2 linked regions of the Breoghania sp. L-A4 genome follow. The protein of the gene in region 2 interacts with the protein of the main gene of each other region in a pairwise test. Links are inferred from orthologs where the notes say so. Each region holds a gene or a part of one and is shown on either strand. Other genes may lie near its edges. The genes, in order: D1F64_RS01930 and D1F64_RS11385.

Region 1 (11,519 bases), 2.1 Mb from region 2 along the record:
GACATCGGCAGTCACTTCGCCGCGATCGGCGGCGGCGAGCGCATGAAAGCTTGCGAGCATCGAGGGAAGCGCGAACAGACGGCGATTGTCCGCCACCAGGAAGACAAAGTTGGCAACGAGACCGCCGATACCGGCTTTCCCGAGCACGGCCTTCATCGCGCCAACCTGATCATCGGTGCCGAAAACAGGGCTGCGCACGAGGCGCATCAGATCCGAGCTTTCGTTCAGCATCGCCTCAAGACGAGAGATGTCGGCCTCCGTCGCCTCGACCGCCTTTTCCTCGCGGGCGAGGTCGAAAAGCGCAGAGGCGTATCGGGTCGCGACACCTGAGACTTGGGATACGTTGTCTGTCACCGGGTTCGTGCTCTCTCAAGACGCGCACCAAGGCCTTATCGTGTGAAATACTCACCAAATAAGACCTTGGAATTATTGGATATTTATGGACGCAGCCAGTTCAAGCCGCAACTGCATCCCGAATGTCGGGCTTCGCATAGCACAGGGATCACGGGTGCGCAACATCACCGACCCGCGGCAAGGACGCTTTCCCACGGTGTTTGGGTGCGAAACCGGCAAAACTACCACCAAAGGATAAGGCGCAGCGCTCCGCAAGCCCGATCTGGCCGCCGTTCGCCATGTGACGCCCGGCGCGTGAAGCAGGCCCGATGGCGCCGGACCGAATGCGGCTACATGAAACTTTGCGGGTCGATGTCGATCTGGGCGCGCAGCGATCCGCGCGCCTTGGGCGCCACGGCCAGCCAGCCGCGCAGGTAGGCCTGCAGATCGATCTTGCGGTCGGCCTGGATGAGAATCCGGAAGCGGTGGCGGCCGCGCACCAGCGCGAGCGGCGCATCCGCCGGCCCAAGCACCGCGACGCGATTGTCACGCGGGGCGGCCTGCGCGAAGGCGCGGGCATAGGCGTTGGCCTGCGCCCGATCCTCGCCTGAGATGACGATTCCCGCAAGACGGCCGAACGGCGGCAGCCCGGCGAGCCGTCTGGCTTCAATCTCGGCGCTGTAGAAAGCGTCCCGGTCACCCGACAACATCGCCTGGATCACCGGGTGCTCGGGCGCATAGCTTTGCAGTATCCCATGGCCGCCGCCGCCGATACGCCCGGCGCGTCCGGTCACCTGGGCAAGCAATTGGAAGGTGCGCTCGGCGGCACGGGGATCGCCATGCGCCAGCCCGAGGTCCGCGTCGACCACGCCGACCAGCGTCATCATCGGGAAATTATGCCCCTTGGCGACAAGCTGCGTGCCGATGACGATGTCCACGCCGCCCTCCTCGACCAACTTCAGCTCCTGGCGCATGCGCTCCGGTCCGCCGAGATTGTCCGAGGACAGCACCAGGGCGCGCGCGTCGGGGAAAAGAGCGCGCACTTCCTCGGCGATTCGCTCCACGCCGGGGCCGCAGGCCACCAGCGAGTCGGCGGCGCCGCATTCCGGGCAGACATCGGGCTTGCGCTCCTGATGGCCGCAGTGGTGACACACGAGCTGACCGCGGAACCGGTGCTCGACCAGCCAGGTGGAGCAATTGTCGCACTGGAAGCGATGGCCGCAGGCGCGGCAGAGCGTCAGCGGCGCGTAGCCGCGCCGGTTGAGAAACAGCAGCGCCTGCGCGCCTTTCTCGATGGTCGCCTTCAGGGCGTCGACCAGCGTCGGCGCCAGCCAGCGCCCGCGTTCGGGACCATGGCTGCGCATGTCGACGGGTTCGATGCGCGGCATTTCCGCGCCCGTGGCGCGCTCGCTGAGCACAATGCGCCGGTAACGGCCGACATCCGCATTGACCCGGCTTTCGATCGCCGGCGTCGCCGACGACAGCACCACGGGAAAATCCGCCAGATGGCCGCGCACCACCGCCATGTCGCGCGCCGAATAGGGCACCCGGTCATCCTGCTTGAAGGCGGTGTCATGCTCTTCGTCCACGATGATCAGCCCGAGCGTCTTGAAGGGCAGGAAAAGCGCCGAGCGCGCGCCGACGACCACCTGAACGGTGCCGTCCGCCACCCCGCGCCAGACGCGCGCGCGCTGCTTGGGCGCGAGATCGGAGTGCCATTCCGCCGGTCTTCCGCCAAAACGCGCCTCGAAGCGTTCGAGAAACTGCGCGGTCAGGGAAATCTCCGGCAACAGTATCAACGCCTGCTTGCCCGCTTTCAGCACCTCCGCCACCGCCTCGAAATAGACTTCCGTCTTGCCCGAGCCGGTGACGCCGTCAATGAGCGTGACGGAATAGCCGCCCTTTGCGGAGGCGCGCAGCGCCTCGGCCGCCTCCTGCTGCGCCGGCGTCAACTCGCGCCCCGGCTTGTCCGGATCCAGCGCCGCGAGCGGCGAGGCCGCCGGCATGGCGACGATCTCCAGCGCGCCGAGTTTCACAAGCCCGCCCACGACCGCGGAGCTGACGCCCGCCTGATGGGTGAGCTCCGCCCGGTTCCAGGCCTGACCATCCGACGCCAGTTCCAGCACCCGCTCGCGCGCCGCCGTCATGCGCTCGGGCACCACGGTGCCGACGCGAATGCCCTTGACCGGCGGCTCGGGCTCCAGCGCGTCCCGAAGCCGCACCACCATGCGCAGCACCAGGCCGGGCGGCGACAGCGTCCAGTTGGCGACCCAGTCGATGAACCGGCGCATGTCGTCGTCAAGCGGCGGCGCGTCATATACATGCGCGATGTCGCGCAGGCGTTTGGACGCAACCGCGCCATCGGCCTCGCCATCCCAGACCGCACCGATGACCTCGCGCGGGCCGACCGGAACGCGCACGATGGACCCCGGACGCACCGTCATGCCCGGCGGCACCCGGTAGGACCACGGGCCGTCCACCGCGACCGGCACCAGAACGGGAACGACGAGAGGCTTGTCCGACAACACGGGGTCCAACGATCTTGAGGCCTGAGAATCCGGCGCACCGGCGAAACACGATCAGCGTGCCTCCGCCGAACGGTCTAGCGTACAAAGCCTGCCTACCGCAAAGCACGGAAACGATTTCCCTTGCCTGGCGCGAGGCGGCGTCATCCCCGGAACGCAACTTTCGCGCAAATCGGCGCGGTCATTTGCGCAACTGAACACGAATTTCGCGCGAATTCGGGGTGCGATTCGCGTCGCATTACTATAAAGAAACGCCGAAAGCGTCCGCCATCGGGCGGCCGGCATTTTCAGGCCCGGACCTTGAATCCGGACACAGACCTTCAGGAGCGACCGACCCCATGAAATTCTTCGTCGATACCGCCGACGTCACGGAAATCCGTGAAATGGCCGAAACCGGCCTTCTCGATGGCGTCACCACCAACCCCTCGCTGATCCTCAAGTCGGGCCGCGACGTGCGTGAGGTGATCACCGAGATCTGCGGTCTGACCGACGGCCCGGTGTCGGCGGAAGTGGTGGCGCTGGAAGCCTCCGCGATGATCGCGGAAGGACGCGAGCTTGCGAAGATCGCGAGGAACATCGCCATCAAGCTGCCAATGACCTGGGATGGCCTGAAGGCCTGCAAGACGCTGACCGGTGAGGGCCACATGGTCAATGTCACCCTGTGTTTCTCCGCCAACCAGGCGCTGTTGGCCGCCAAGGCCGGCGCGACCTTCATCTCGCCGTTCATCGGCCGGCTGGATGATCTCGGCGTCGACGGCATGGAGCTGATCGCCGAGATCCGCGCCATCTACGACAATTACGATTTCGAGACCGAAATCCTCGCCGCCTCGATCCGTTCGGCCGACCACGTCAAGCAGAGCGCGATTGCAGGCGCCGACGTAGCAACCGTGCCGCCGGCCGTGCTCAAGAGCCTGGTCAACCACGCGCTCACCGACAAGGGCCTGCAGCAGTTCATGGACGACTGGGCGAAGACCGGCCAGAAGATCCTGTAATCCAAGCATCTGCAAACGCGATGAAAGGGCGTCCCGCGGGGCGCCCTTTTTTGTTGCGCCGTATCGTCCCTCGCGGCACAGTTCTACTCGGCGCTCCGGTCGGCGCCGCCTCTGTCCGCGGAAAGGGCTGCGCCCGCGACCTGACAAAGCGACGACTTCGCGCCTCGACACCCACTCGTTCTGGCTGGCGGACACAGATACATCGAGATTGGGTCCATTCATGTCCGAAAATCCCGTCCTCAGCGACGACGAACGCCCGCTTTCCCTCCCCCAGCAGAAGAAACAGGCCAAGGAGCTTCGCGACGGCATGCGCGCAGGAACTCCCGCCGCGCTCGACCGATTCCGGCGTCATCATCCCAAGGCATCCGAACTCGCCCCGGCAGACATGCCCGAGCGGTTCTCCGCGCTTGCTGACGCGCAGCTCGTGATCGCGCGCGAACTGGGGGTGCAGAGCTGGCCGCGACTGGTGCATCACATCGCCCGCATGGACGACGCGCGACGCGCAATCGCGCGCAACGCACCGGCTCCGGATGGCGCCCGCGCGACCCTGCACGTGCGCTGCGGCTCCGACATCCGTGAAGGCCTGCGCGCGGCAGGATTCTCGGGAGAGTTTCTGGAGTACTCCGACCCGCTCTGCCAGGGCCCTTTGGTCCGGCCCGCGAATGACCTCGATCCAGTCTATTTCGATCTGCGTGCGACATTCATCGACACGCACGACATCGGCCCCGGGCCGGGCTGGCAGCAGGTGCGCGCCAGCATGATCGACCAGCAGCAACGGCTGATGGCAGCCGGCAGCTTCGACGAGATCGTCCTGTGGTTCGAGCATGATTCCTACGACCAATTGCTGCTCGCCCGTGCGCTCGACGTGCTCGGACGGCATGCGGGCGACACGCCCGTGTCGATCGTCAGCTTGGACAGCTTTCCCGGCATCGAACGGTTCAACGGCCTGGGTCATCTCTCGCCCGTGGCGCTGCGTCGGATCTTCTCGGACCGGCAGCCCGTCACGGCCCCCATGGTTGCGGCCGGGACGGCTGTCTGGGAGACGCTTTGCGGACCCTCGCCTCTGCCACTGCATGCAATCGCGACGCGCCGCGCATTGCCCGGCCTGCCCTATATGGCGAGAGCCTTGATACGCCATCTTTCGGAGCTGCCCGGCAGTCGCGACGGCCTGTCGCTCACCGAGAGACTGACGCTCGATATCCTGCGTGACGGCCCCAAACGCGGCGGCCACATCTTTCGCGCGCTGGTGCTTGAACGCGAGCCGCTGACGTTTCTTGGTGATCTGATGTTCTGGTCCATCTTGGCGGGCCTGCTCGATGCCGACGACCCGGCGCTGGAGGTGATCGATGGCGGCCGGAATGATCCGGCGTCCGCGACATTCGCACTCACCGCAATCGGCGAGGCGCTTGCGATCGGAATGCGCGACTTCGGCTGTTGCGGGCCTGTCGCCCGTTGGGTCGGCGGAACCCGGTGCTTTTCGGATCCGGACTGGCGATGGGACCCGGTCCAACAAATACCGGTTGCGATCCCCGCGCGGCTTTGAGACTCTCGACGCAACCGCCGCTGAATCACCCGGAAGCCGGACAGATCCGCTCGATGACCGCACCCGCCCCCCTCGTCATCGCCACGCCCGCCCTGATGCGGCTGGTGTCCGACTGGCTCGACCATCTGGGATCGGAGCGGCGGCTCGCCGACAAGACCCTGGTCGCCTACGATCGCGACGTGCGGCAGTTCCTCTCCTTCCTGACGCTGCACAACGGCGGTGCGCCCGGACCCGAAGCGCTCGGCGCGCTGCTGCCCGCCGACATCCGCGCGTTCTTCGCAAGCCGCCGGCGCGAGGGGATCAGCGGCGAAAGCCTGGCCCGCGGGCTGGCGGGGCTGCGGTCGTTTCTCGGCTATCTGGAGCGCCAGGGGCTGGCCAATGCGGCCGCGGCGCGGGCCGTGCGGGCGCCGCGGCGCAAGAAGAGCTTGCCCAAGCCCGTGTCGGCGGAGGCCGCACGCAGGATGGTCGACGCGGAGGAGGCGCTCGACGAAGAACCCTGGATCGGCGTGCGCAACGCCGCCGTGCTGACGCTTCTCTACGGCTGCGGGCTGCGCATTTCCGAGGCGCTGTCGCTGACCCGGGCACAGGCGCCGGAACCCGGCGTCGAGGTCATCCGCGTCACCGGCAAGGGCGGCAAGCAGCGGATCGTCCCCGTGCTGCCCATCGTCAGCGAGGCGGTGGCCGCCTACATCGCCCTGTGCCCCTACCCGCTGGCCGCGGACGGCGCACTGTTTCGCGGCGCGCGCGGCGGACCGCTGTCCCCGCGCATCATCCAGCTTGCAGTGCAAAGGCTGCGCGGCGCGCTCAACCTGCCGGACACCGCCACACCGCATGCGTTGCGGCACTCCTTCGCCACGCACCTTCTTTCAGGCGGCGGCGATCTCAGGACCATTCAGGAACTGCTCGGCCACGCCAGCCTGTCGACCACGCAAGTCTACACGGATGTGGAAACGGAGCGCCTTCTGCAAGTGTACAAGCAGGCTCATCCACGCGCTTGACGCGCCTTAACTTGGTCCAGTTTTCAACATAACTACGATTTGAATCGATTGTGATTTATCGCTTTCTCGCTTCCAATAGATAAACGGCGCCGACAATTTTCGCCGCATAAAAGGGCGACGTCTGTGCCCGATCGCACAATTTACCAATGCTTCATTTCAATCTGTAACAATGCACGAGAGCTGGAGGCACAACGCCTGAAAGGAGGGCCTTCATGACGAAAGCTTCCTCATTCAAATCGCAGGCAGTCGGCATTTTCGCCCTCGTCTTCGCCGTCGTCGCCATTGGCGGCACGACGCTGGCCGTGGTCTATGAACGAGCGAGCAACCCGGAGTTCAACGCGTGTTACGCCCCGGAGACCGGGGTGTGGCGCAACCGGAATGCGCGGTCGGGCGACGTCAGCCGGATCGAGGTGGAAACCGAGTGCCAGGACAACCGTCTGGTGCATCGCACGCGGACCTTCACCAAATGCGCGCCGCGCGATTGCACCTGGGGCTGGACGAAAGGTATCCGGGCAGGCAATGGCCGTTTCCAGGCCATCTACACCACCTATTCGGCGCACCGTTTCGTTGAGCTGGCCGTCAACGACAGCCGCATGGACGCCTACGTGGAAAACGATTTCCACGACCCGCGCAAGAAGCGCGAGCGGCAGTCCTTCACGCTTCGCCGCGCCGACTGATACCAGCGATTGCGAAGAATGACGCGGCGGCGCACGCGGTGGCCCGTGCGCGGCCCTTTGCGGATGGTTTCCGTTACGGTATGCTGACGACGGCTGAGGGATCGCGCGCCCAGACGACGCATAGCGTGACGGGCGCGATACCGCGCGCAGGGTCCCAGGATCAGCGCAGCCACATCAGCAGGAGATTCACATGTCCCGCAAGATTGCAACGTTTGGCCTGGCATCGGTTTTCGCGCTTGCCGCCTCCGCCGCCTTCGCCTGCCCCTTCATGAAGCAGGATCAGGTGACCCAGGCGCCCATGTCACCCATCGCAAGCGTCGAGGAGCCCATGTCCAGCGCGCTTGCCACAAACGATCTGGAGACGCTGCCGCAGGTCGAGGCCGCGACAGACGACAAGACCGACGAATAGGGCCTGAAAGGAGCAAAAGCCCGGGCGCACGTCCCGGGCTTTTGTGAGTCCACGCGATTGATTGCGCGCCTTGCGGCGCGCGATCACATATGGATCGGTTTGCCGTAGGTCGCCATGGCAGCCTCGCGCACAGCTTCCGACTGGGTCGGGTGCGCGTGGCAGGTACGCGCGAGATCCTCGGATGAACCACCGAACTCCATCAGCACCACCGCTTCGTGGATCATCTCGCCGGCGCCCGCGCCGACGATATGCGCGCCCAGAACGCGGTCGGTTGCGGCATCCGCCAGGATCTTCACGAACCCGTCCGTATGACCCATGGCCCGGGCGCGTCCGTTGGCCGTGAAGGGGAACTTGCCTGCCTTGTATTTGACGCCGGCAGCCTTCAGCTCCTCTTCCGTTTTGCCCACGGATGCGACTTCCGGCATCGTGTAGACCACTCCCGGGATGACGTCGTAATTCACGTGGCCGGCCTGACCGGACAGGATCTCGGCCAAAGCCGCGCCCTCGTCCTCGGCCTTGTGCGCCAGCATCGGACCCGCGATCACGTCGCCAATGGCGTAAATGCCGTCCACATTGGTCTTGTAGTGCGCGTCGGTCTTCACCCGGCCGCGCTCGTCCAGCGCAACCCCGACCTCTTCAAGGCCGAGCCCGTGCACGTAGGGGCGACGGCCGATGGCGACGAGCACCACATCGGCCTCCAGGGTCTCGGCAGCCGCTTCGCCGGCGGCCGGCTCGACGACAACCTCGAGCGTCTTGCCAGATTTTTTGACGCCGGCGACCTTGGACGACAGCTTGAAGATGATGCCCTGCTTGGCCAGCATGCGCTGGAACTGCTTGGCGACATCGTTGTCCATGCCCGGCAGGATACGATCGAGGTATTCGACCACGGTCACCTCGGCGCCGAGACGGCGCCAGACAGAGCCCAGCTCCAAACCGATCACACCCGCGCCGACGACGATCATCTTGCCAGGAACCTTGTCGAGTTCCAGCGCGCCGGTGGAGGAGACGATTTGCTTCTCGTCGATTTCGACGCCCGGCAGCGGCGTCACATCGGACCCCGTGGCGATGACGATGTTCTTCGCCTCGAGAACCTGCGTCTTACCGTCCTCAAGCGCGACCTCAACCTTGCCTTTGCCAACAATCTTGCCGGTGCCCTGGAAGGCCTCGATCTTGTTCTTCTTGAACAGGAAGCCGACGCCGGAGGTGTTGGCGTCCACGACCTGCGTCTTGTGGCCCATCATTGCCTTCAGATCGAGCTTCGGCTTGCCGACCTTGATTCCGAACCCTTCGAAGGCGTGGCCGGCTTCCTCGAACAGCTCCGAGGTGTGCAGCAGCGCCTTGGACGGGATGCAGCCGACGTTCAGGCAGGTTCCACCATGACTGGCGCGCTTCTCGACAACGGCGACCTTCTGGCCGAGCTGGGCCGCCTTGATGGCGCACACATAGCCACCGGGGCCGGAGCCGATGACGACGAGATCATATTGGGACATTGCAGTCGCCTTTTGCTATTCGGACGCGGCCCTTGGCCGCGCGGATCATTATCTCGGGATCAGTCGCTCGGAGGCGAGGCCCTTGCTCCAGGTCCCGTTCAGGGTCCCGTCGGTGTTCACCACATAGGTCACCGGATCGGCCTGGCCCCAGTCGATGACCAGCACGTTGCCGACGAAGCCGCCCTCGCCGCGGTAGACATCACGGCCGATTTCCCAACGAAAATAGACGTCATCGCCGCGCACCGTGATGAAAACGCGGCCGCGATAAGGCGTGCCATTCGGGTTGCGGCCATCCACGCTGTACTCGCCCTCGAGCCAGCGGATATCGCGGGCGGCAAGCACCAGTCCACCCGCAGTGGTGGCCGGCGTACCGGGTATGGCCATCGCCGCGCCCGCCGGCGCGCCCGGCAAGGTGCCGGATGCGGCGGCGGGGAGGAGTGCGACGGCCAGTGCGGCCGCCATGACGAATGCGCGACCGCGTCTTGCTGATACGACGACCATTGCCATCCTCCGAAATGCGCCTTGACTGTTGTCAGAGATCCAGCACGAGACGCTGGATGTCTTCCAGGCTTTCCTTGACGCGCACAAGGAAGGTCACCGCTTCCTTGCCGTCGACGATACGGTGATCGTAGCTCAGCGCCAGATACATCATCGGGCGGATCTTGATCTCGCCGCCAACCGCCATCGGACGGTCCTGGATCTTGTGCATGCCCAGGATACCGGACTGCGGCGCGTTGAGGATCGGCGTCGACATCAGCGAACCGTAGACGCCGCCGTTGGAGATCGTGAAGGTGCCGCCCTGCATATCAGCCATGCCGAGCTTGCCGTCGCGCGCCTTGCGGCCGAGATTGGCGATTTCCTTCTCGATCTCGGCGATCGTCATCTGGTCGGCGTCACGCACCACCGGCACCACGAGGCCCTTCTCCGTGCCGACCGCCACGCCGATGTGGCAGAAGTTCTTGTAGATGATATCGGTGCCGTCGACTTCGCCGTTGACCGCCGGGATTTCCTTCAGCGCATGGCAGACGGCCTTGGTGAAGAAACCCATGAAGCCCAGCTTCACGCCGTGCTTCTTTTCGAACAGGTCCTTGTATTGCTTGCGCAATTCCATCACCGGCCCCATGTCCACCTCGTTGAAGGTGGTCAGCATGGCGGCGGTGTTCTGCGCGTCCTTCAGCCGCTTGGCGATGGTCTGGCGCAGCTTGGTCATGCGCACGCGTTCCTCGCGCGGACCGTCTTCCACGGCCACCGGGGCGCGAACGGACGCGGCCGGAGCCGAGGGCGCGCTCGTGCCCGCCTCGATCGCCGCCATCACGTCGCCCTTGAGAACCTGACCGCGTTTGCCGGTGCCTTCGACGGCTGCGGCGCTGACGCCCTGCTCGGCCATCAGCTTGCGGGCCGCCGGCGCCGGGGGCATGTCGGCTCCGCCTTCAGCCGGAGCCGCCGGAGCCGCGGCGGGCTTGGAGGCAGGCTCAGCCGGAGCGGATGCGGCAGGGGAGGACGCGCCGGAACCTTCCTTCAGCATGCCCAGAAGCGCGCCAACCTCAACGGTGACGCCCTCTTCGACGACGATGCTCTCCAGCACGCCTGCGGAGGGGGCAGGCACCTCGATGGTCACCTTGTCGGTCTCAAGCTCGACCAGCGGCTCGTCGGCCGCTATCGCATCGCCGGGCTTCTTGTACCACTGCGCGATGGTGGCTTCGGTCACGGATTCGCCCAGCGTGGGCACGCGGATTTCCGTTGCCATGATCCTCGTCTCTTCGCTTTGCAGCCTTGCTGCTGTGTGAATTCAATAGTCGTGTGTCAGTGGCACCCGACCGAGCTGCGGGAACCAGGGCCCGCACCCCATCGGGACGCGAGCCATTGATCAACCTTCCGCGAAGGCTTCGGCCAGGAATGCCTGGAGCTGCGCCTGATGCTTGGACATGAGGCCCGTGGCCGTGGCCGCGGCGGCCGGGCGACCGACGTAGCGGGGACGTTTGTGCTCCGCGTCGATCTGCGTCAGCACCCATTCGATGTAGGGCTGGACATGATACCACGAGCCCATGTTCTTGGGCTCTTCCTGACACCACACCACATCGGCATTCTTGAAGCGGCCGAGTTCGTGCACCAGAGCCTTGGTCGGGAACGGGTAGAGTTGTTCGACGCGCAGCAGATAGACGTCGTTCAGACCCAGCTTTTCGCGCTCTTCCTGCAAATCGAAATAGACCTTGCCGGTGCAAAGCACGACGCGACGGATCTTGTCGTCCTTGGCGAGCTTGATGCCTTCTTCGGGATGCAGTTCCGCGTCGTCCCACAGGAGACGATGGAAGCTCGAATCCGGCCCCAGTTCCTCCAGCGTCGACACGCAACGCTTGTGGCGCAGCAGCGACTTCGGCGTCATCAGGATCAGCGGCTTGCGGAAGTCCCGGTTCATCTGACGGCGCAGGATGTGGAAATAGTTGGCCGGCGTCGAGCAGTAGGCGACCTGCATGTTGTCCTCTGCGCACATCTGCAGATAGCGCTCCAGACGGGCGGAGGAATGCTCCGGACCCTGGCCCTCGTAGCCGTGC
Region 2 (11,484 bases):
CGCCGGTCAGCGTCTGGCCGGCGACCACGGGCACGCTGTCGCCGCCGTCACGGATGATCCCGGCCATGAACGAGCGGTTGGCGGCGGTGACCTTGCCGACCAGCTGGTCGAGCGTGACGCCGTAAAGCGAGAGCTTTTCGGGGTCCGGTTCGACGCGGATCTGGCTGGGGCTGCCGCCGACCAGATAGCTGAGCCCCACGTCCTGCAGCCGCGACAGCTCGATGCGCACCTCGTCGGCAAGCGAGCGCAACTCGTTGCCCGACCAGCGGTCCGCGGCCTCCGGCGTCGGCGTCAGCGTGGCGACGACGATCGCCACGTCGTCGATGCCGCGGCCGACGACAAGCGGCTCGGGAATTCCGACGGGAATCCGGTCCATGTTGGCGCGGATTTTCTCGTGCACGCGCAGGATCGCATTGTCGGAAGAGGTGCCGACGTAGAAGCGCGCGGTGACCATCACCTGATCGTCGACCGTCTGGCTGTAGACGTGCTCGACGCCGTTGATCGCCTTGACGATGGTCTCCAGCGGCTCGGTGACGAGTTTCACCGCGTCAGGCGCCTTCAGCCCGTCGGCGCGCACGAGAATATCCACCATCGGCACGGAGATCTGCGGCTCTTCCTCGCGCGGCAGGGTGACCAGCGCCAGCGTGCCCAGCACAAGGGCCGCGAACAGCAGCAGCGGCGTCAGCGGTGAGGTGATGAAGGCGCGGGTGAGCGCTCCGGAAAGGCCCAGATTCATGGCTTCACCAGCGTGTCGCCGGCGCGCAGGCCCGTGAGCACCTCGATACCGGGACCGCCGTCAGCGGCCAGAGGCTGCGGCTCTCCCAGCTCCACGATGATGTCCAGCGACGCGCCGGTTTCGCGCGCCAGACGCACGAAGTCCAGCCCGTGCCGGGTGGACACATAGTCGGGTGGGATCACCAGCGCCGCGCGCTCGCCCGCATCGATCCAGACCCGCGCGCGTTCGCCGACAAAGAAGTCGCCCAGGCCCTCGACGGTCGCATCGGCGATCACGCGGCCCTGCTTGATTTCGGGATAAAGCTTCGCGATGCGGCCACGTTTCTCCACCGGGGCACCGACCTGCGCCTGGGTGGCAAGCTCGCGCCGGCCCACACGCACCGGATCGCCGACCTGCATGAAACGGGCATGGCGCTCGGGCACCTCAAGCCGCAAGATATAGCCGTCAATCGCGATGGTGGCGATGACCTCGCCGGGCAGAACCACGGAGCCTTGGGTCACCGGCACCGACAGAACCCGGCCGGCGGCGGGCGCCAGAACGTCACCTTCGGTCACCTGCTGGTCGAGCACCGCGCGCTCGGCCTCCGTCGCCAACAGCGTGTTGCGGGCGACCGTCAGTTGCGTGTCGAGCTGATCGATACGGGCCTGCGAGATGGTGCCGCGCTCGAACAGCGTCGCGGCGCGGTCGTAGTCGGCCTTGAGATTGGCCACCTGGGAGCGCGCCGCGTCGATGCGCGCCTCCAGCGCCCGGCGGCTGAGCGCCAGCTTCTCATCGACAATCCGCGCGATCATCTCGCCTTGCGTGACCGAACTGCCCTCATCGACAATCAGCTCGACGAGCGTGCCCGACAGACGCGCGCGCGCGGGAACCCGTTCCGCCGCCTGAACGGTGCCGTAGACAACCTTGGTGTCCTGAACGGTGTCGCGCGCGACCGTGAATTCTTCGGCGCGAACGGGCGGCGCGAGAAACGCAGCGGCCACAAGGGCGAGACATCCAACTGCGACCACCATTCGGCGATATGCGTCGGCGTGTCCCCGCGCCACCGCCGTGGCAGGGCGGACAACGGTCCGCCGTGGGCGGTCCGGGAAGGCCTTGAAAGCGCTGTTTGGCAGCATTGTCGCACCTTTGTCTGTCTTGTCGCGGCTTTATATTAGAACATATGAATGTACTAATAGGCACTCGCCGGGGCGATTACCAGTGCGAAAATCATAACCTGAAAAAAGCGCGCAACATTGATCTGACTCAGGGCCCGAGCCGAGAGGTGCGATGGACGCCGATGTCAGCCACCGGTGCGATCGGGATCCAGATCGAGGGGGAAATCCGCGCCGCCAAAGCCATGCACACTGTCGTGCGCGCGCAGAATCACCTTGGTTGTTCCCGCCGGCAGCGCGATGCCGGAGAGGCCGCGGGTGAAGGGCTGCTCGTTCTCATGCGGATGCAGCAGGACGCGGGTGGCAAGCACGTCGCCCTCCGGCGACAGCACCTCCCAGCGGTCGGCGTAGTGGTCCCAGCCGGCATCGGCGTGGCGCACGGTGACCGAGAAGCTCCAGCGGCCGTCCGCCATCGGCCGCGCGGTGGCGTCGACCACATCCGCCTCGCCGGCGAAACTTGCCCCCGCGCAAACAAACCAAGGTACCATGGCAACCAATATCGCCGCGCCGCATTTGCACATCGTGGTCTTGCTCCCGATCAAATTGGTCCGGCAGGCTGTGTGCCGCTTGCGAACAGGCTCCATGTTTCCTACTCGGTAGACAACACGCTCCCACTCACGTTCCCGCGAGGCGAATTTCATGGCGACCGGTTCCAAAAAAGTCATCTACGCGGCGCTGGCGGGCAACGCGCTGATATCCGTCACAAAGTTTGCCGCAGCCACCTACACCGGCTCATCCGCCATGATGTCGGAAGGCATTCACTCGCTGGTCGATACCGGCAACCAGGGGCTGCTGCTCTACGGCATGAAGAAGGCAAGCAGGCCGGCCGACGACAAACATCCCTTCGGCTACGGGGTGGAGCTGTATTTCTGGGCGTTTGTGGTCGCGATCCTGATTTTCGCCGTGGGCGCCGGCGTTTCGCTTTACGAAGGCATCCAGAAGATCGTAGAGCCGCACCCCGTCACCAATCCGATCGTCAACTATGTGGTGCTTGGGCTGGCGATGATCTTCGAGTCCGTCGCGTGGTTCATCGCCCTGAGAGAGTTCACCAGCATCAAGGGCAAGCGCAGCTACATGCAGGCTGTGCAGCAATCCAAGGATCCCGCGCTTTTCACAGTGCTGTTTGAGGATTCCGCGGCCCTGCTCGGCCTGGTCGCTGCCTTCATCGGCCTGGCGGCGGCGCAGATTCTCGGCCTGCCCTGGCTCGACGGCGCGGCCTCCGTCGTCATCGGCATCATCCTCGGCGGCACGGCGATCTTCCTCGCCTATGAGACCAAGGGGCTGCTGCTGGGCGAATCCGCCTCGCCGGAGCTGGTGGCGAACATCCGCGCGCTGGTGGCCGAGACACCGAATGTCGACGCGCTGAACGAGCTGCGCACCATGCACATGGGACCGGACGACGTGCTGCTGGCGGTGTCGCTGGATTTCAAGAACGACATCTCCGTCGGCCAGGTCGAGGACGCGATCTACAAGCTGGAACAGACCATCAAGGCGCGTTTTCCGATGGTCCGCCGCCTGTTTATCGAGGTGCAGAACCGCAAGCACCATGAGGAAATGGTGCGCCAGGAGACGGATGCAGCCGCGACAGAGGCGCACTGACGCCGACGGCTCAGCCGCCGAAGACCACCTGATGCAGGATCCTGCCCGGCAGGAAGGTGAACAGCCCCGCCACGACCAGCGCGCCGACGAACAGCCCCGTCATGGCGCGGCGATGCGCCTGGATCCGGTTGCCGCGCGCCGCGAACACCGCAAACGGCAGTTGCACCAGCACATAGACCGCCAGCAGATGGATCGGGCTCCAGGGTCCCACCAGGCGGATCTCGTGGATGAAGAACGACGAACCGGCGAGCCCCGCCATCAGCGCCACCCAGATCCAGCCGGAGCGCCGGTGCGTGCCGTCACCCTTGGCGCGGGCGAACTGCAGCAATCCGAGCGCAAAGGCCGCAAACGCGGCATAGGCATGAAGCTGGATGATCAAGGGCGCGGAAAACAGAGGGGCGAGGCTCATCGGCCGATGGTGCTCCATTGCGAAAAGGCGGCCTGAACGGAGCCGGGCCGCGCAAGCATACCGCGCAAGGCGCTTCCTCTCAGACACCGCGCAACGCCGGTCACAGGAACCATTCTTTGCAACCGGTGGGACAAGCCCGCCTCCACCGCGCACCCGCCCTTGCAGGGAGTGGGGACCGATAGAGCAAGCCGCCGATGCTTCGAGACGCCGTCTGAGACGGCTCCTCAGCATGACGTTGTCCGTGTTGATATTTTTCGTGAGATCGCCACGCACTCAACGTCACCCTGAGGAGGCCGCGCGTGCGGCTGTCTCGAAGGGTCGGCGGCATCATGCCAACGGCCGAAAATATCCAACCCAACATTCGCTCAGAACGGGATTTCGTCGTCCATGTCGTCGACCGGGCCGCTGCGCTGGCCGCCCGGAGCACTCTGGCCACCCTGGCCGCCCTGACCGCCGCCATACTGGCCGCCCTGGTTCATCGGCGCGGACTGGCCGAAGTCGCCGCCGCCCTGACTGCCCTGGCCGACCCGTCCGCCGGAGCTGTAATCACCGCCGCCCTCACCCTGGGCGCGCCCGTCAAGCATGGTCAGCGTCGAGTTGAAGCCCTGCAGCACAACTTCCGTGGAATATTTGTCCTGGCCGCTCTGGTCCTGCCATTTGCGGGTCTGCAGCTGGCCCTCGAGATAGACCTTCGAACCCTTGCGCAGATACTGCTCGGCGACCTTGCACAGGCCCTCGTTGAAGATCACCACACGATGCCACTCGGTGCGCTCGCGGCGCTCACCGGTGTTCTTGTCGCGCCAGCTGTCCGAGGTGGCGACACTCAGATTGGCGATCGGACGGCCATCCTGTGTGCGGCGGATTTCCGGATCGGCGCCCAGATTGCCGACCAGAATGACCTTGTTTACGCTGCCAGCCATGTCTGAACTCCCGTCTCAAATCTTTGGGCGACCCTAACGCTTTTGCGGCGCGAACATCGCAAAACCATCCGGTTTTCCACAATAGGCTCCACAATACCGCAAGCCGCCACCGCGCCGCAGGATCAAAACGCGGACATGTTCGCATTTTGTTCCCATCAATGCAAGCAGCGCCTTAGCCGCCCCTTCCGCCGCAACACGGGCGCGGAGGCCTATTCCGCCATGGCGACGAGATCCGGCCAGACCTGCGTCGAGAGAAGCTGGCAATAGATGCCGGCCATCAGACCGTCGTTGCGCAGGCCGAGATAGGCCTCATCGGGCAGTTCCTGCAGGCGGCGCTCGTCGATGACGAAATAATCGGCGATGCGGACGGTTTCACCGTCCTTCAGGGTGAATTGCGCCTGGTTGGAAACCAGCAGGTCCAGCTCCTTGAGCCGGGCGACGAACGTGTCCGTGGCCCCGGCCTGGCGCTGGAAGGTGGCGCAGAACTCCAGCGCCTTTTCCGTCTGCTCGCTCGGCTTGCCGTCGACGAACAGCGGGACCTCACCACCGTCGCGCAACCGCGGGCACGCACTGTCAATGCAGAGCGCGAAATTGTCGCCGCTGTTCTCGCGCACCAGAATATAGGGGTAGCGGCGCACATAACCCGGCACATAGGTGGACGGTTTCCAGCGCCCGTCCGCGCCGACGAACAGATTCTGCTGCTGGCGCAGCCCCACCATCGCCACCGGCTGCGGCACATCGCGCCCAACGAAAACAATGGGATAGGTCCGGCAGGCGGCGGGGAACTCCGCCAGCGTGATGGGGATCGCCTGGGTCGCGGCGGCGAAGCTCATGTCATCGCTGCTATCCAGCCCCAGCGCGCCGTGCCGGTCCGGGTTCAGCGCTTCGGGCGCGGAGTAGAACAGCGGCATCATCGCCCCGCCCTGCGCGGCAGCCGCGGCGCTGCCCGCGCCATTGCCCTCAGCCGGCGTTTCGACGGGATCATCGGTCATAAGCGGTCCCTTGAGACAGGTCTTTCATGGCGGCACTATTGCAAAGATCCAAAGGGATTAGAACAAAAAGGCGCACTCGCCCACAGACTCTTTGCCCGTGTATCAGGCGATCCGGCGGCCCGGACAGGCTTGGCAGGCGGCACGACGCCGCCACGCAATCAGGACAAGCAGCCGGCGCCGATGCCTTGCAGAACCGGTCCGAAACGTCGCGAATTTCATTCAGATCGCTGCGGAATCGGCCCTGTTTCGGGGGGGTGTTTCGATGGATTTGAAGTGTTTTCGAGAAGAATCCGGCCCGATCCCGCTGCGGGGTTCTCCCCACGGAATTTGGGCGGACCATCCCGCGCATTTGCTCTTGTTCTCTTTTTGTACTTCTATAATATTGAGTCTGACAGCGCCTTGATTGACCCGTATAACCTCCCACTTGATGCCACGGGCCTCAAGGGGCATCAGACCGCAGCCAGTTCGCGCGCCGCCCATCCCGGCCCACCGGATCCATCGGGGGCCGCGCTCGAGCGCCACCACGCATTGTTCAGGACCCGGACGCGCCGGGCCCGCGAGGAAGTTTTCATGCCGGATACCAAGCCGCCGGAAGCCACATCCGACGCCGTTACCACCACCGTCGCCACCAGGATCGACGCCACGCGGTTCATCTCGGTGCGCGGCGCGCGCGAGCACAACCTCAAGAACGTCGATCTCGACATCCCGCGCGACAAGCTGGTGGTGATGACCGGGCTGTCCGGTTCCGGCAAATCCTCGCTGGCGTTCGACACGATCTACGCCGAGGGCCAGCGCCGCTACGTCGAAAGCCTCTCGGCCTACGCGCGCCAGTTCCTGGAAATGATGCAGAAGCCCGACGTCGACCAGATCGACGGGCTGTCGCCGGCGATTTCCATCGAGCAGAAGACCACCTCGAAGAACCCGCGCTCCACGGTGGGCACGGTGACCGAGATCTACGACTACATGCGGCTGCTGTTCGCGCGCGCCGGCGTGCCCTATTCGCCGGCGACAGGCCTGCCGATCGAGAGCCAGACGGTGAGCCAGATGGTCGACCGGATCATGGCGCTGGAGGAAGGCACGCGGCTCTATCTGCTGGCGCCGATGATCCGCGGGCGCAAGGGCGAATACCGCAAGGAACTCGCCGAGCTGATGAAGAAGGGCTTCCAGCGCATCAAGCTCGATGGCGTCTTCACCGAGATCAACGAAGCGCCGGCGCTGGACAAGAAGCTCAAGCACGACATCGACGTGGTCGTCGACCGCATCGTGGTGCGGCCCGACATCGCCTCGAGGCTTGCGGATTCTCTGGAGACCGCGCTGCAGCTTGCCGACGGTATCGCGGTGGCGGAATTCGCCGACAAGCCGCTGGAGGCGGCGGCCGAGGGCGCGGTGCTGCAGAACCGCAACGAGACGCACGAGCGGATGCTGTTTTCGGAAAAATTCGCCTGCCCCGTCTCCGGCTTCACGATTTCCGAAATCGAACCGCGGCTGTTCTCCTTCAACAATCCCTTCGGCGCCTGCCCGACCTGCGACGGACTGGGCACGACGCTGAAGTTCGAGGGCGATCTGGTCGTGCCCGACGGCACACTCACCTTGCGCGGCGGCGCGGTGCTGCCCTGGGCCAAGACCGGCTCCACCTCGCCCTATTACGCGCAGACGCTGGAGGCGCTGTGCCGCCACTTCAAGGGGTCGATGAACACGCCGTGGGACGATCTGCCCGAAGGCCTGCGCGATTGCATCCTGCATGGCTCGGGCGACGAGGAGATCACCTTCACCTATGACGACGGCGTGCGCAGCTACCAGACGCAGAAGCCGTTCGAGGGCGTGGTCGGCAACATCGAGCGGCGCTGGCGGGAGACCGACAGCAACTGGGTGCGCGAGGAGCTGTCGCGCTACCAGTCCGACAGCCCCTGCCCGGCCTGCAGCGGCTTCCGGCTGAAGCCCGAGGCGCTGGCGGTGAAGATCGACGGCAAGCACATATCGCAAGCCTCGCAGATGTCGATCCGCCACGCGCGCGACTGGTTCGAGCATGTGCCCGACACGCTCAATGAGAAGCAGAATGCCATCGCCGCGCGGATTCTCAAGGAGATCCGCGAGCGGCTGCAGTTCCTCAACGACGTCGGGCTGGAATATCTCACCCTGTCGCGCAATTCCGGCACGCTGTCGGGCGGCGAGAGCCAGCGCATCCGGCTGGCCTCGCAAATCGGCTCGGGGCTGACCGGCGTGCTCTATGTGCTCGACGAGCCCTCGATCGGGTTGCACCAGCGCGACAACGCGCGGCTGCTGGTGACGCTCAAGCACCTGCGCGATCTCGGCAACACCGTGATCGTGGTGGAGCACGACGAGGACGCGGTGCTGGCGGCGGATTATGTGGTGGACGTGGGCCCCGGCGCGGGCGTGCACGGCGGCCACATCATCGCCCACGGCACGCCGGCCGACATCATGGCCAGCGAGGCCTCGCTGACGGGGCAGTATCTTTCGGGCACGCGGCAGATCCCGGTGCCGGAAAAGCGCAGAAAAATCTCCAAGACGCGGCAGCTCAAGGTGATCGGCGCCACCGGCAACAACCTGCAAAACGTCTCCGCCGGCATCCCGCTGGGCACGTTTTCCTGCGTCACGGGGGTTTCGGGCGGCGGCAAGTCGACCCTGCTGATCGACACGCTGTACCGCGGGGTCGCGCGCAAGCTCAACGGCGCGCGCGCCCATCCCGCGCCGCACGAACGCATCGACGGGCTGGAGTATCTCGACAAGGTCATCGACATCGACCAGTCGCCCATCGGACGCACGCCGCGCTCCAATCCGGCCACCTACACCGGCGCCTTCACGCCGATCCGCGACTGGTTCGCGGGGCTTCCCGAGGCGAAGCTGCGCGGTTACGCGCCGGGGCGGTTTTCCTTCAACGTCAAGGGCGGCCGCTGCGAAGCCTGCCAGGGCGACGGCGTCATCAAGATCGAGATGCATTTCCTGCCCGACGTCTATGTCACCTGCGACGTATGCAAGGGCAAGCGCTACAACCGCGAGACGCTGGAAGTGCAGTTCAAGGGCAAGTCGATCGCCGACGTGCTGGACATGACGGTGGAGGAAGGCGCGGAATTCTTCTCCGCCGTGCCCTCCGTGCGCGACAAGCTCAAGACGCTGCACCGGGTGGGGCTGGACTACATCAAGATCGGCCAGCAGGCGACGACGCTGTCGGGCGGCGAGGCGCAGCGGGTGAAACTCGCCAAGGAGCTGTCGAAGCGCTCCACCGGCCGCACGCTCTATATTCTCGACGAGCCGACGACGGGGCTGCACTACCACGACGTGGCGAAACTGCTCGAGGTGCTGCACGAGCTGGTCGACCAGGGCAACACCGTGATCGTCATCGAGCACAATCTCGAGGTCATCAAGACGGCGGACTGGATCGTCGACCTGGGCCCCGAGGGCGGCGACGGCGGCGGCGAGATCGTCGCCGAGGGCACGCCCGAGGACATCGTCAAGGTTGCGCGCAGCTACACGGGGCAGTTCCTCAAGGAGCTGCTGGAGCGCCGGCCGCAACGGCGGATGACCGCGGCGGAGTAGCCCGGGCGGCGGTTGGGGCCGCGCTGCAGGTCTCAAGAAACAGGCGCCCTGCGGGCGAATCCCTCCTGGATCCCGGATCACGTGATGCGGTCTCGCCGCACACGGTCCGGGATGACGTAGAGAGTTGAAGATCCACAGCGGCCGTTGCGCCTGTCGCGTCTTGTCTCTGAGGCTTGTCCAAGACAATCTTGCCCCACAAGCCCTCATCAGGCTTCAACCCTCCGCGTCATTCCGGACCGAGCACGCGCAGCGTGTCGAGAGATCCGGAATCCAGGAGGAAAGAGCCCGGAGGGCGCTATTCTTCTTTTCCAGCACCGCGCTCTTGCCTCCGATATCCGCATATTTCACGATGAGCCATGGCCTATGTCTACATCATGGCGTCGGGGCGCAACGGGACGTTCTATGTGGGCGTGACGACGGATCTGTCGCGGCGCGGCTTTGAACATTCCTCCAAGCAAACGGACGGATTTACGGCGCGCCACGGCGTCTCCAAGCTCGTCTGGGCTGAGAGGTTTGACAGCGTCACCGATGCCATCGCACGGGAGAAACAACTGAAAAAATGGAAGCGCGCCTGGAAGCTCGCGCTGATCGAGGAGGCAAACCCGGACTGGCGGGATCTCTTCGAATTCGGTCTGGAATGAGCGTGGGCGGACGATTGAGAAGAACACTGCGCCGTGCGGGCGCGTTCCTCCTGGATCCCGGATCGCGTGATGCGGCCTGCCGCACACGGTCCGGGATGACGTAGAGAGTTGAAGATCCACAGCGGCGGGTGCGCCTGTCGCCATCGCATCGGCCGCCAGCTCATGGCCCACCGTCCCCGTCTTTCCCGCGTCATCATCCCTCCTCCGCCGTCATCACCCGGCGAAGTCCGGGTGATCCACTCTGTGTGCGGCACGGTTTGAGCTTTTGTGGACAATCCAATGCCGCTCCGCGATGCGCCATACGCCTGCCGCACGCGGGATTGGATACCCCGGACTTCGCCGGGGTATGACGCCGACGGGCTCGAGCCCGCGTCAAATATGACGAATGCCTCACTGGGAATGCGGAAACGGATGCGGGCCTAATGGTCGCGCGTTACAGCCCTGGCCATGTGGACCGGATGTGACGGCGGGCAGTGCGAGAAGAAACACGCGCCATGCGGGCGAGTCTCTCCGCGACATTCCGGAGCAAGCACGCGCAAGCTTGTTGAGAGAACCGGAAAGCAGGAGAAACGCGCCAGAAAGGCTCCTATTTTTGGCATCGCGAGGCCCTTGAAAGCCGCGCTCAATCAACATGTTACGCACGGTTTTCCGCCATTATTGTGCACTGCACATGCTGCTCTGCACAAATTGCATGGCTGCTTTGCAGCATTGGCTCTCCACAAACCGGATGCCCTCGCCTACTTATCGATCATCGAGACAACGCGCCGCACCGCAAACAACGCGAAGCTGCTGGCGCCCAAGAGTAGAAGTTCTGGAGCAAGACAATGATCAACTCGATCACGCGCAAGTACCACAGCTGGAAGAAATACCGCGAGACCTACGACGAGCTCGCCCGTCTTTCCAACCGCGAGCTGCACGATCTCGGCATCGGCCGCTCGGACATCGAATTCGTGGCCCGCAAGACGGCCCGCTAAGTTTCGTGCCCTTGAAATAATCTCCTCCCTTATTTCAAGGACACATCCCGAAGGGGCTACCTCCTCCCAGCCCCCAAGGACCCCGACGAGGCACCCTCCTCCCAGCCTCCTAGGAAAAAAGACGCCCACCGGTACCTCCTCCCGCCGGTGGGCGTGTTTTCCCTAAGTCGGGCACGCACAATCCGGGACCACCGTTTGGTCCGCACAGTTTGCGCCGTTGAAGTGACCTCCTCCCCACTTTGACAGCGCACTATCCGAAGGGGCTTTCTCCTCCCAGCCCCCAAGGAGCCCGACGAGGCACCCTCCTCCCAGCCTCGTAGGAAAAAAAGACGCCCACCGGTACCTCCTCCCACCGGTGGGCGTTTTTTTATGCGCTTTTTCCAACATATGATTTCCGGTCGGCACGAAGCCGCCTATCCTTCGAGGCCCGCTTGCGCGGGCACCTCAGGATGAGGTCATCGTGTTAATGGTTTCGACGTGGCTGCGCCCGTGCGGCGCCATCCACGC

The links.
Region 1: the proteins of D1F64_RS11385 (region 2) and D1F64_RS01930 interact in binary tests that used the Escherichia coli proteins (3 or more experiments, as listed by UniProt). The link is inferred for Breoghania sp. L-A4 from one-to-one orthologs.

The regions. Positions count from the first base shown.
Region 1 is NZ_CP031841.1:394,676-406,194, reverse strand. The notes cover bases 272-3,222. They hold D1F64_RS01930 (primosomal protein N'), read right to left. Parts: upstream 2,859-3,222; coding sequence 684-2,858; downstream 272-683. Other genes in these bases: fsa (fructose-6-phosphate aldolase), read left to right, coding at 3,197-3,222; D1F64_RS01935 (F0F1 ATP synthase subunit delta), read right to left, coding at 272-354. Also shown: more of D1F64_RS01935, read right to left, coding at 1-271; more of fsa, read left to right, coding at 3,223-3,850; D1F64_RS01920 (DUF1835 domain-containing protein), read left to right, coding at 4,071-5,393; D1F64_RS01915 (tyrosine recombinase XerC), read left to right, coding at 5,447-6,391; D1F64_RS01910 (hypothetical protein), read left to right, coding at 6,604-7,068; D1F64_RS01905 (hypothetical protein), read left to right, coding at 7,259-7,477; lpdA (dihydrolipoyl dehydrogenase), read right to left, coding at 7,561-8,967; D1F64_RS01895 (hypothetical protein), read right to left, coding at 9,016-9,468; odhB (2-oxoglutarate dehydrogenase complex dihydrolipoyllysine-residue succinyltransferase), read right to left, coding at 9,500-10,714; D1F64_RS01885 (2-oxoglutarate dehydrogenase E1 component), read right to left, coding at 10,835-11,519.
Region 2 is NZ_CP031841.1:2,470,095-2,481,578, reverse strand. The notes cover bases 3,039-5,954. They hold D1F64_RS11385 (single-stranded DNA-binding protein), read right to left. Parts: upstream 4,816-5,954; coding sequence 4,261-4,815; downstream 3,039-4,260. Other genes in these bases: D1F64_RS11380 (SapC family protein), read right to left, coding at 5,025-5,807; D1F64_RS11390 (DUF2306 domain-containing protein), read right to left, coding at 3,497-3,895; D1F64_RS11395 (cation diffusion facilitator family transporter), read left to right, coding at 3,039-3,486. In the rest of the region: D1F64_RS11410 (efflux RND transporter permease subunit), read right to left, coding at 1-736; D1F64_RS11405 (efflux RND transporter periplasmic adaptor subunit), read right to left, coding at 733-1,746; D1F64_RS11400 (hypothetical protein), read right to left, coding at 2,016-2,375; more of D1F64_RS11395, read left to right, coding at 2,527-3,038; excinuclease ABC subunit UvrA, read left to right, coding at 6,441-9,362; D1F64_RS11370 (GIY-YIG nuclease family protein), read left to right, coding at 9,719-10,003; D1F64_RS11365 (DUF1127 domain-containing protein), read left to right, coding at 10,828-10,977. UniProt on the Escherichia coli protein: Plays an important role in DNA replication, recombination and repair. Binds to ssDNA and to an array of partner proteins to recruit them to their sites of action during DNA metabolism. Acts as a sliding platform that migrates on DNA via reptation.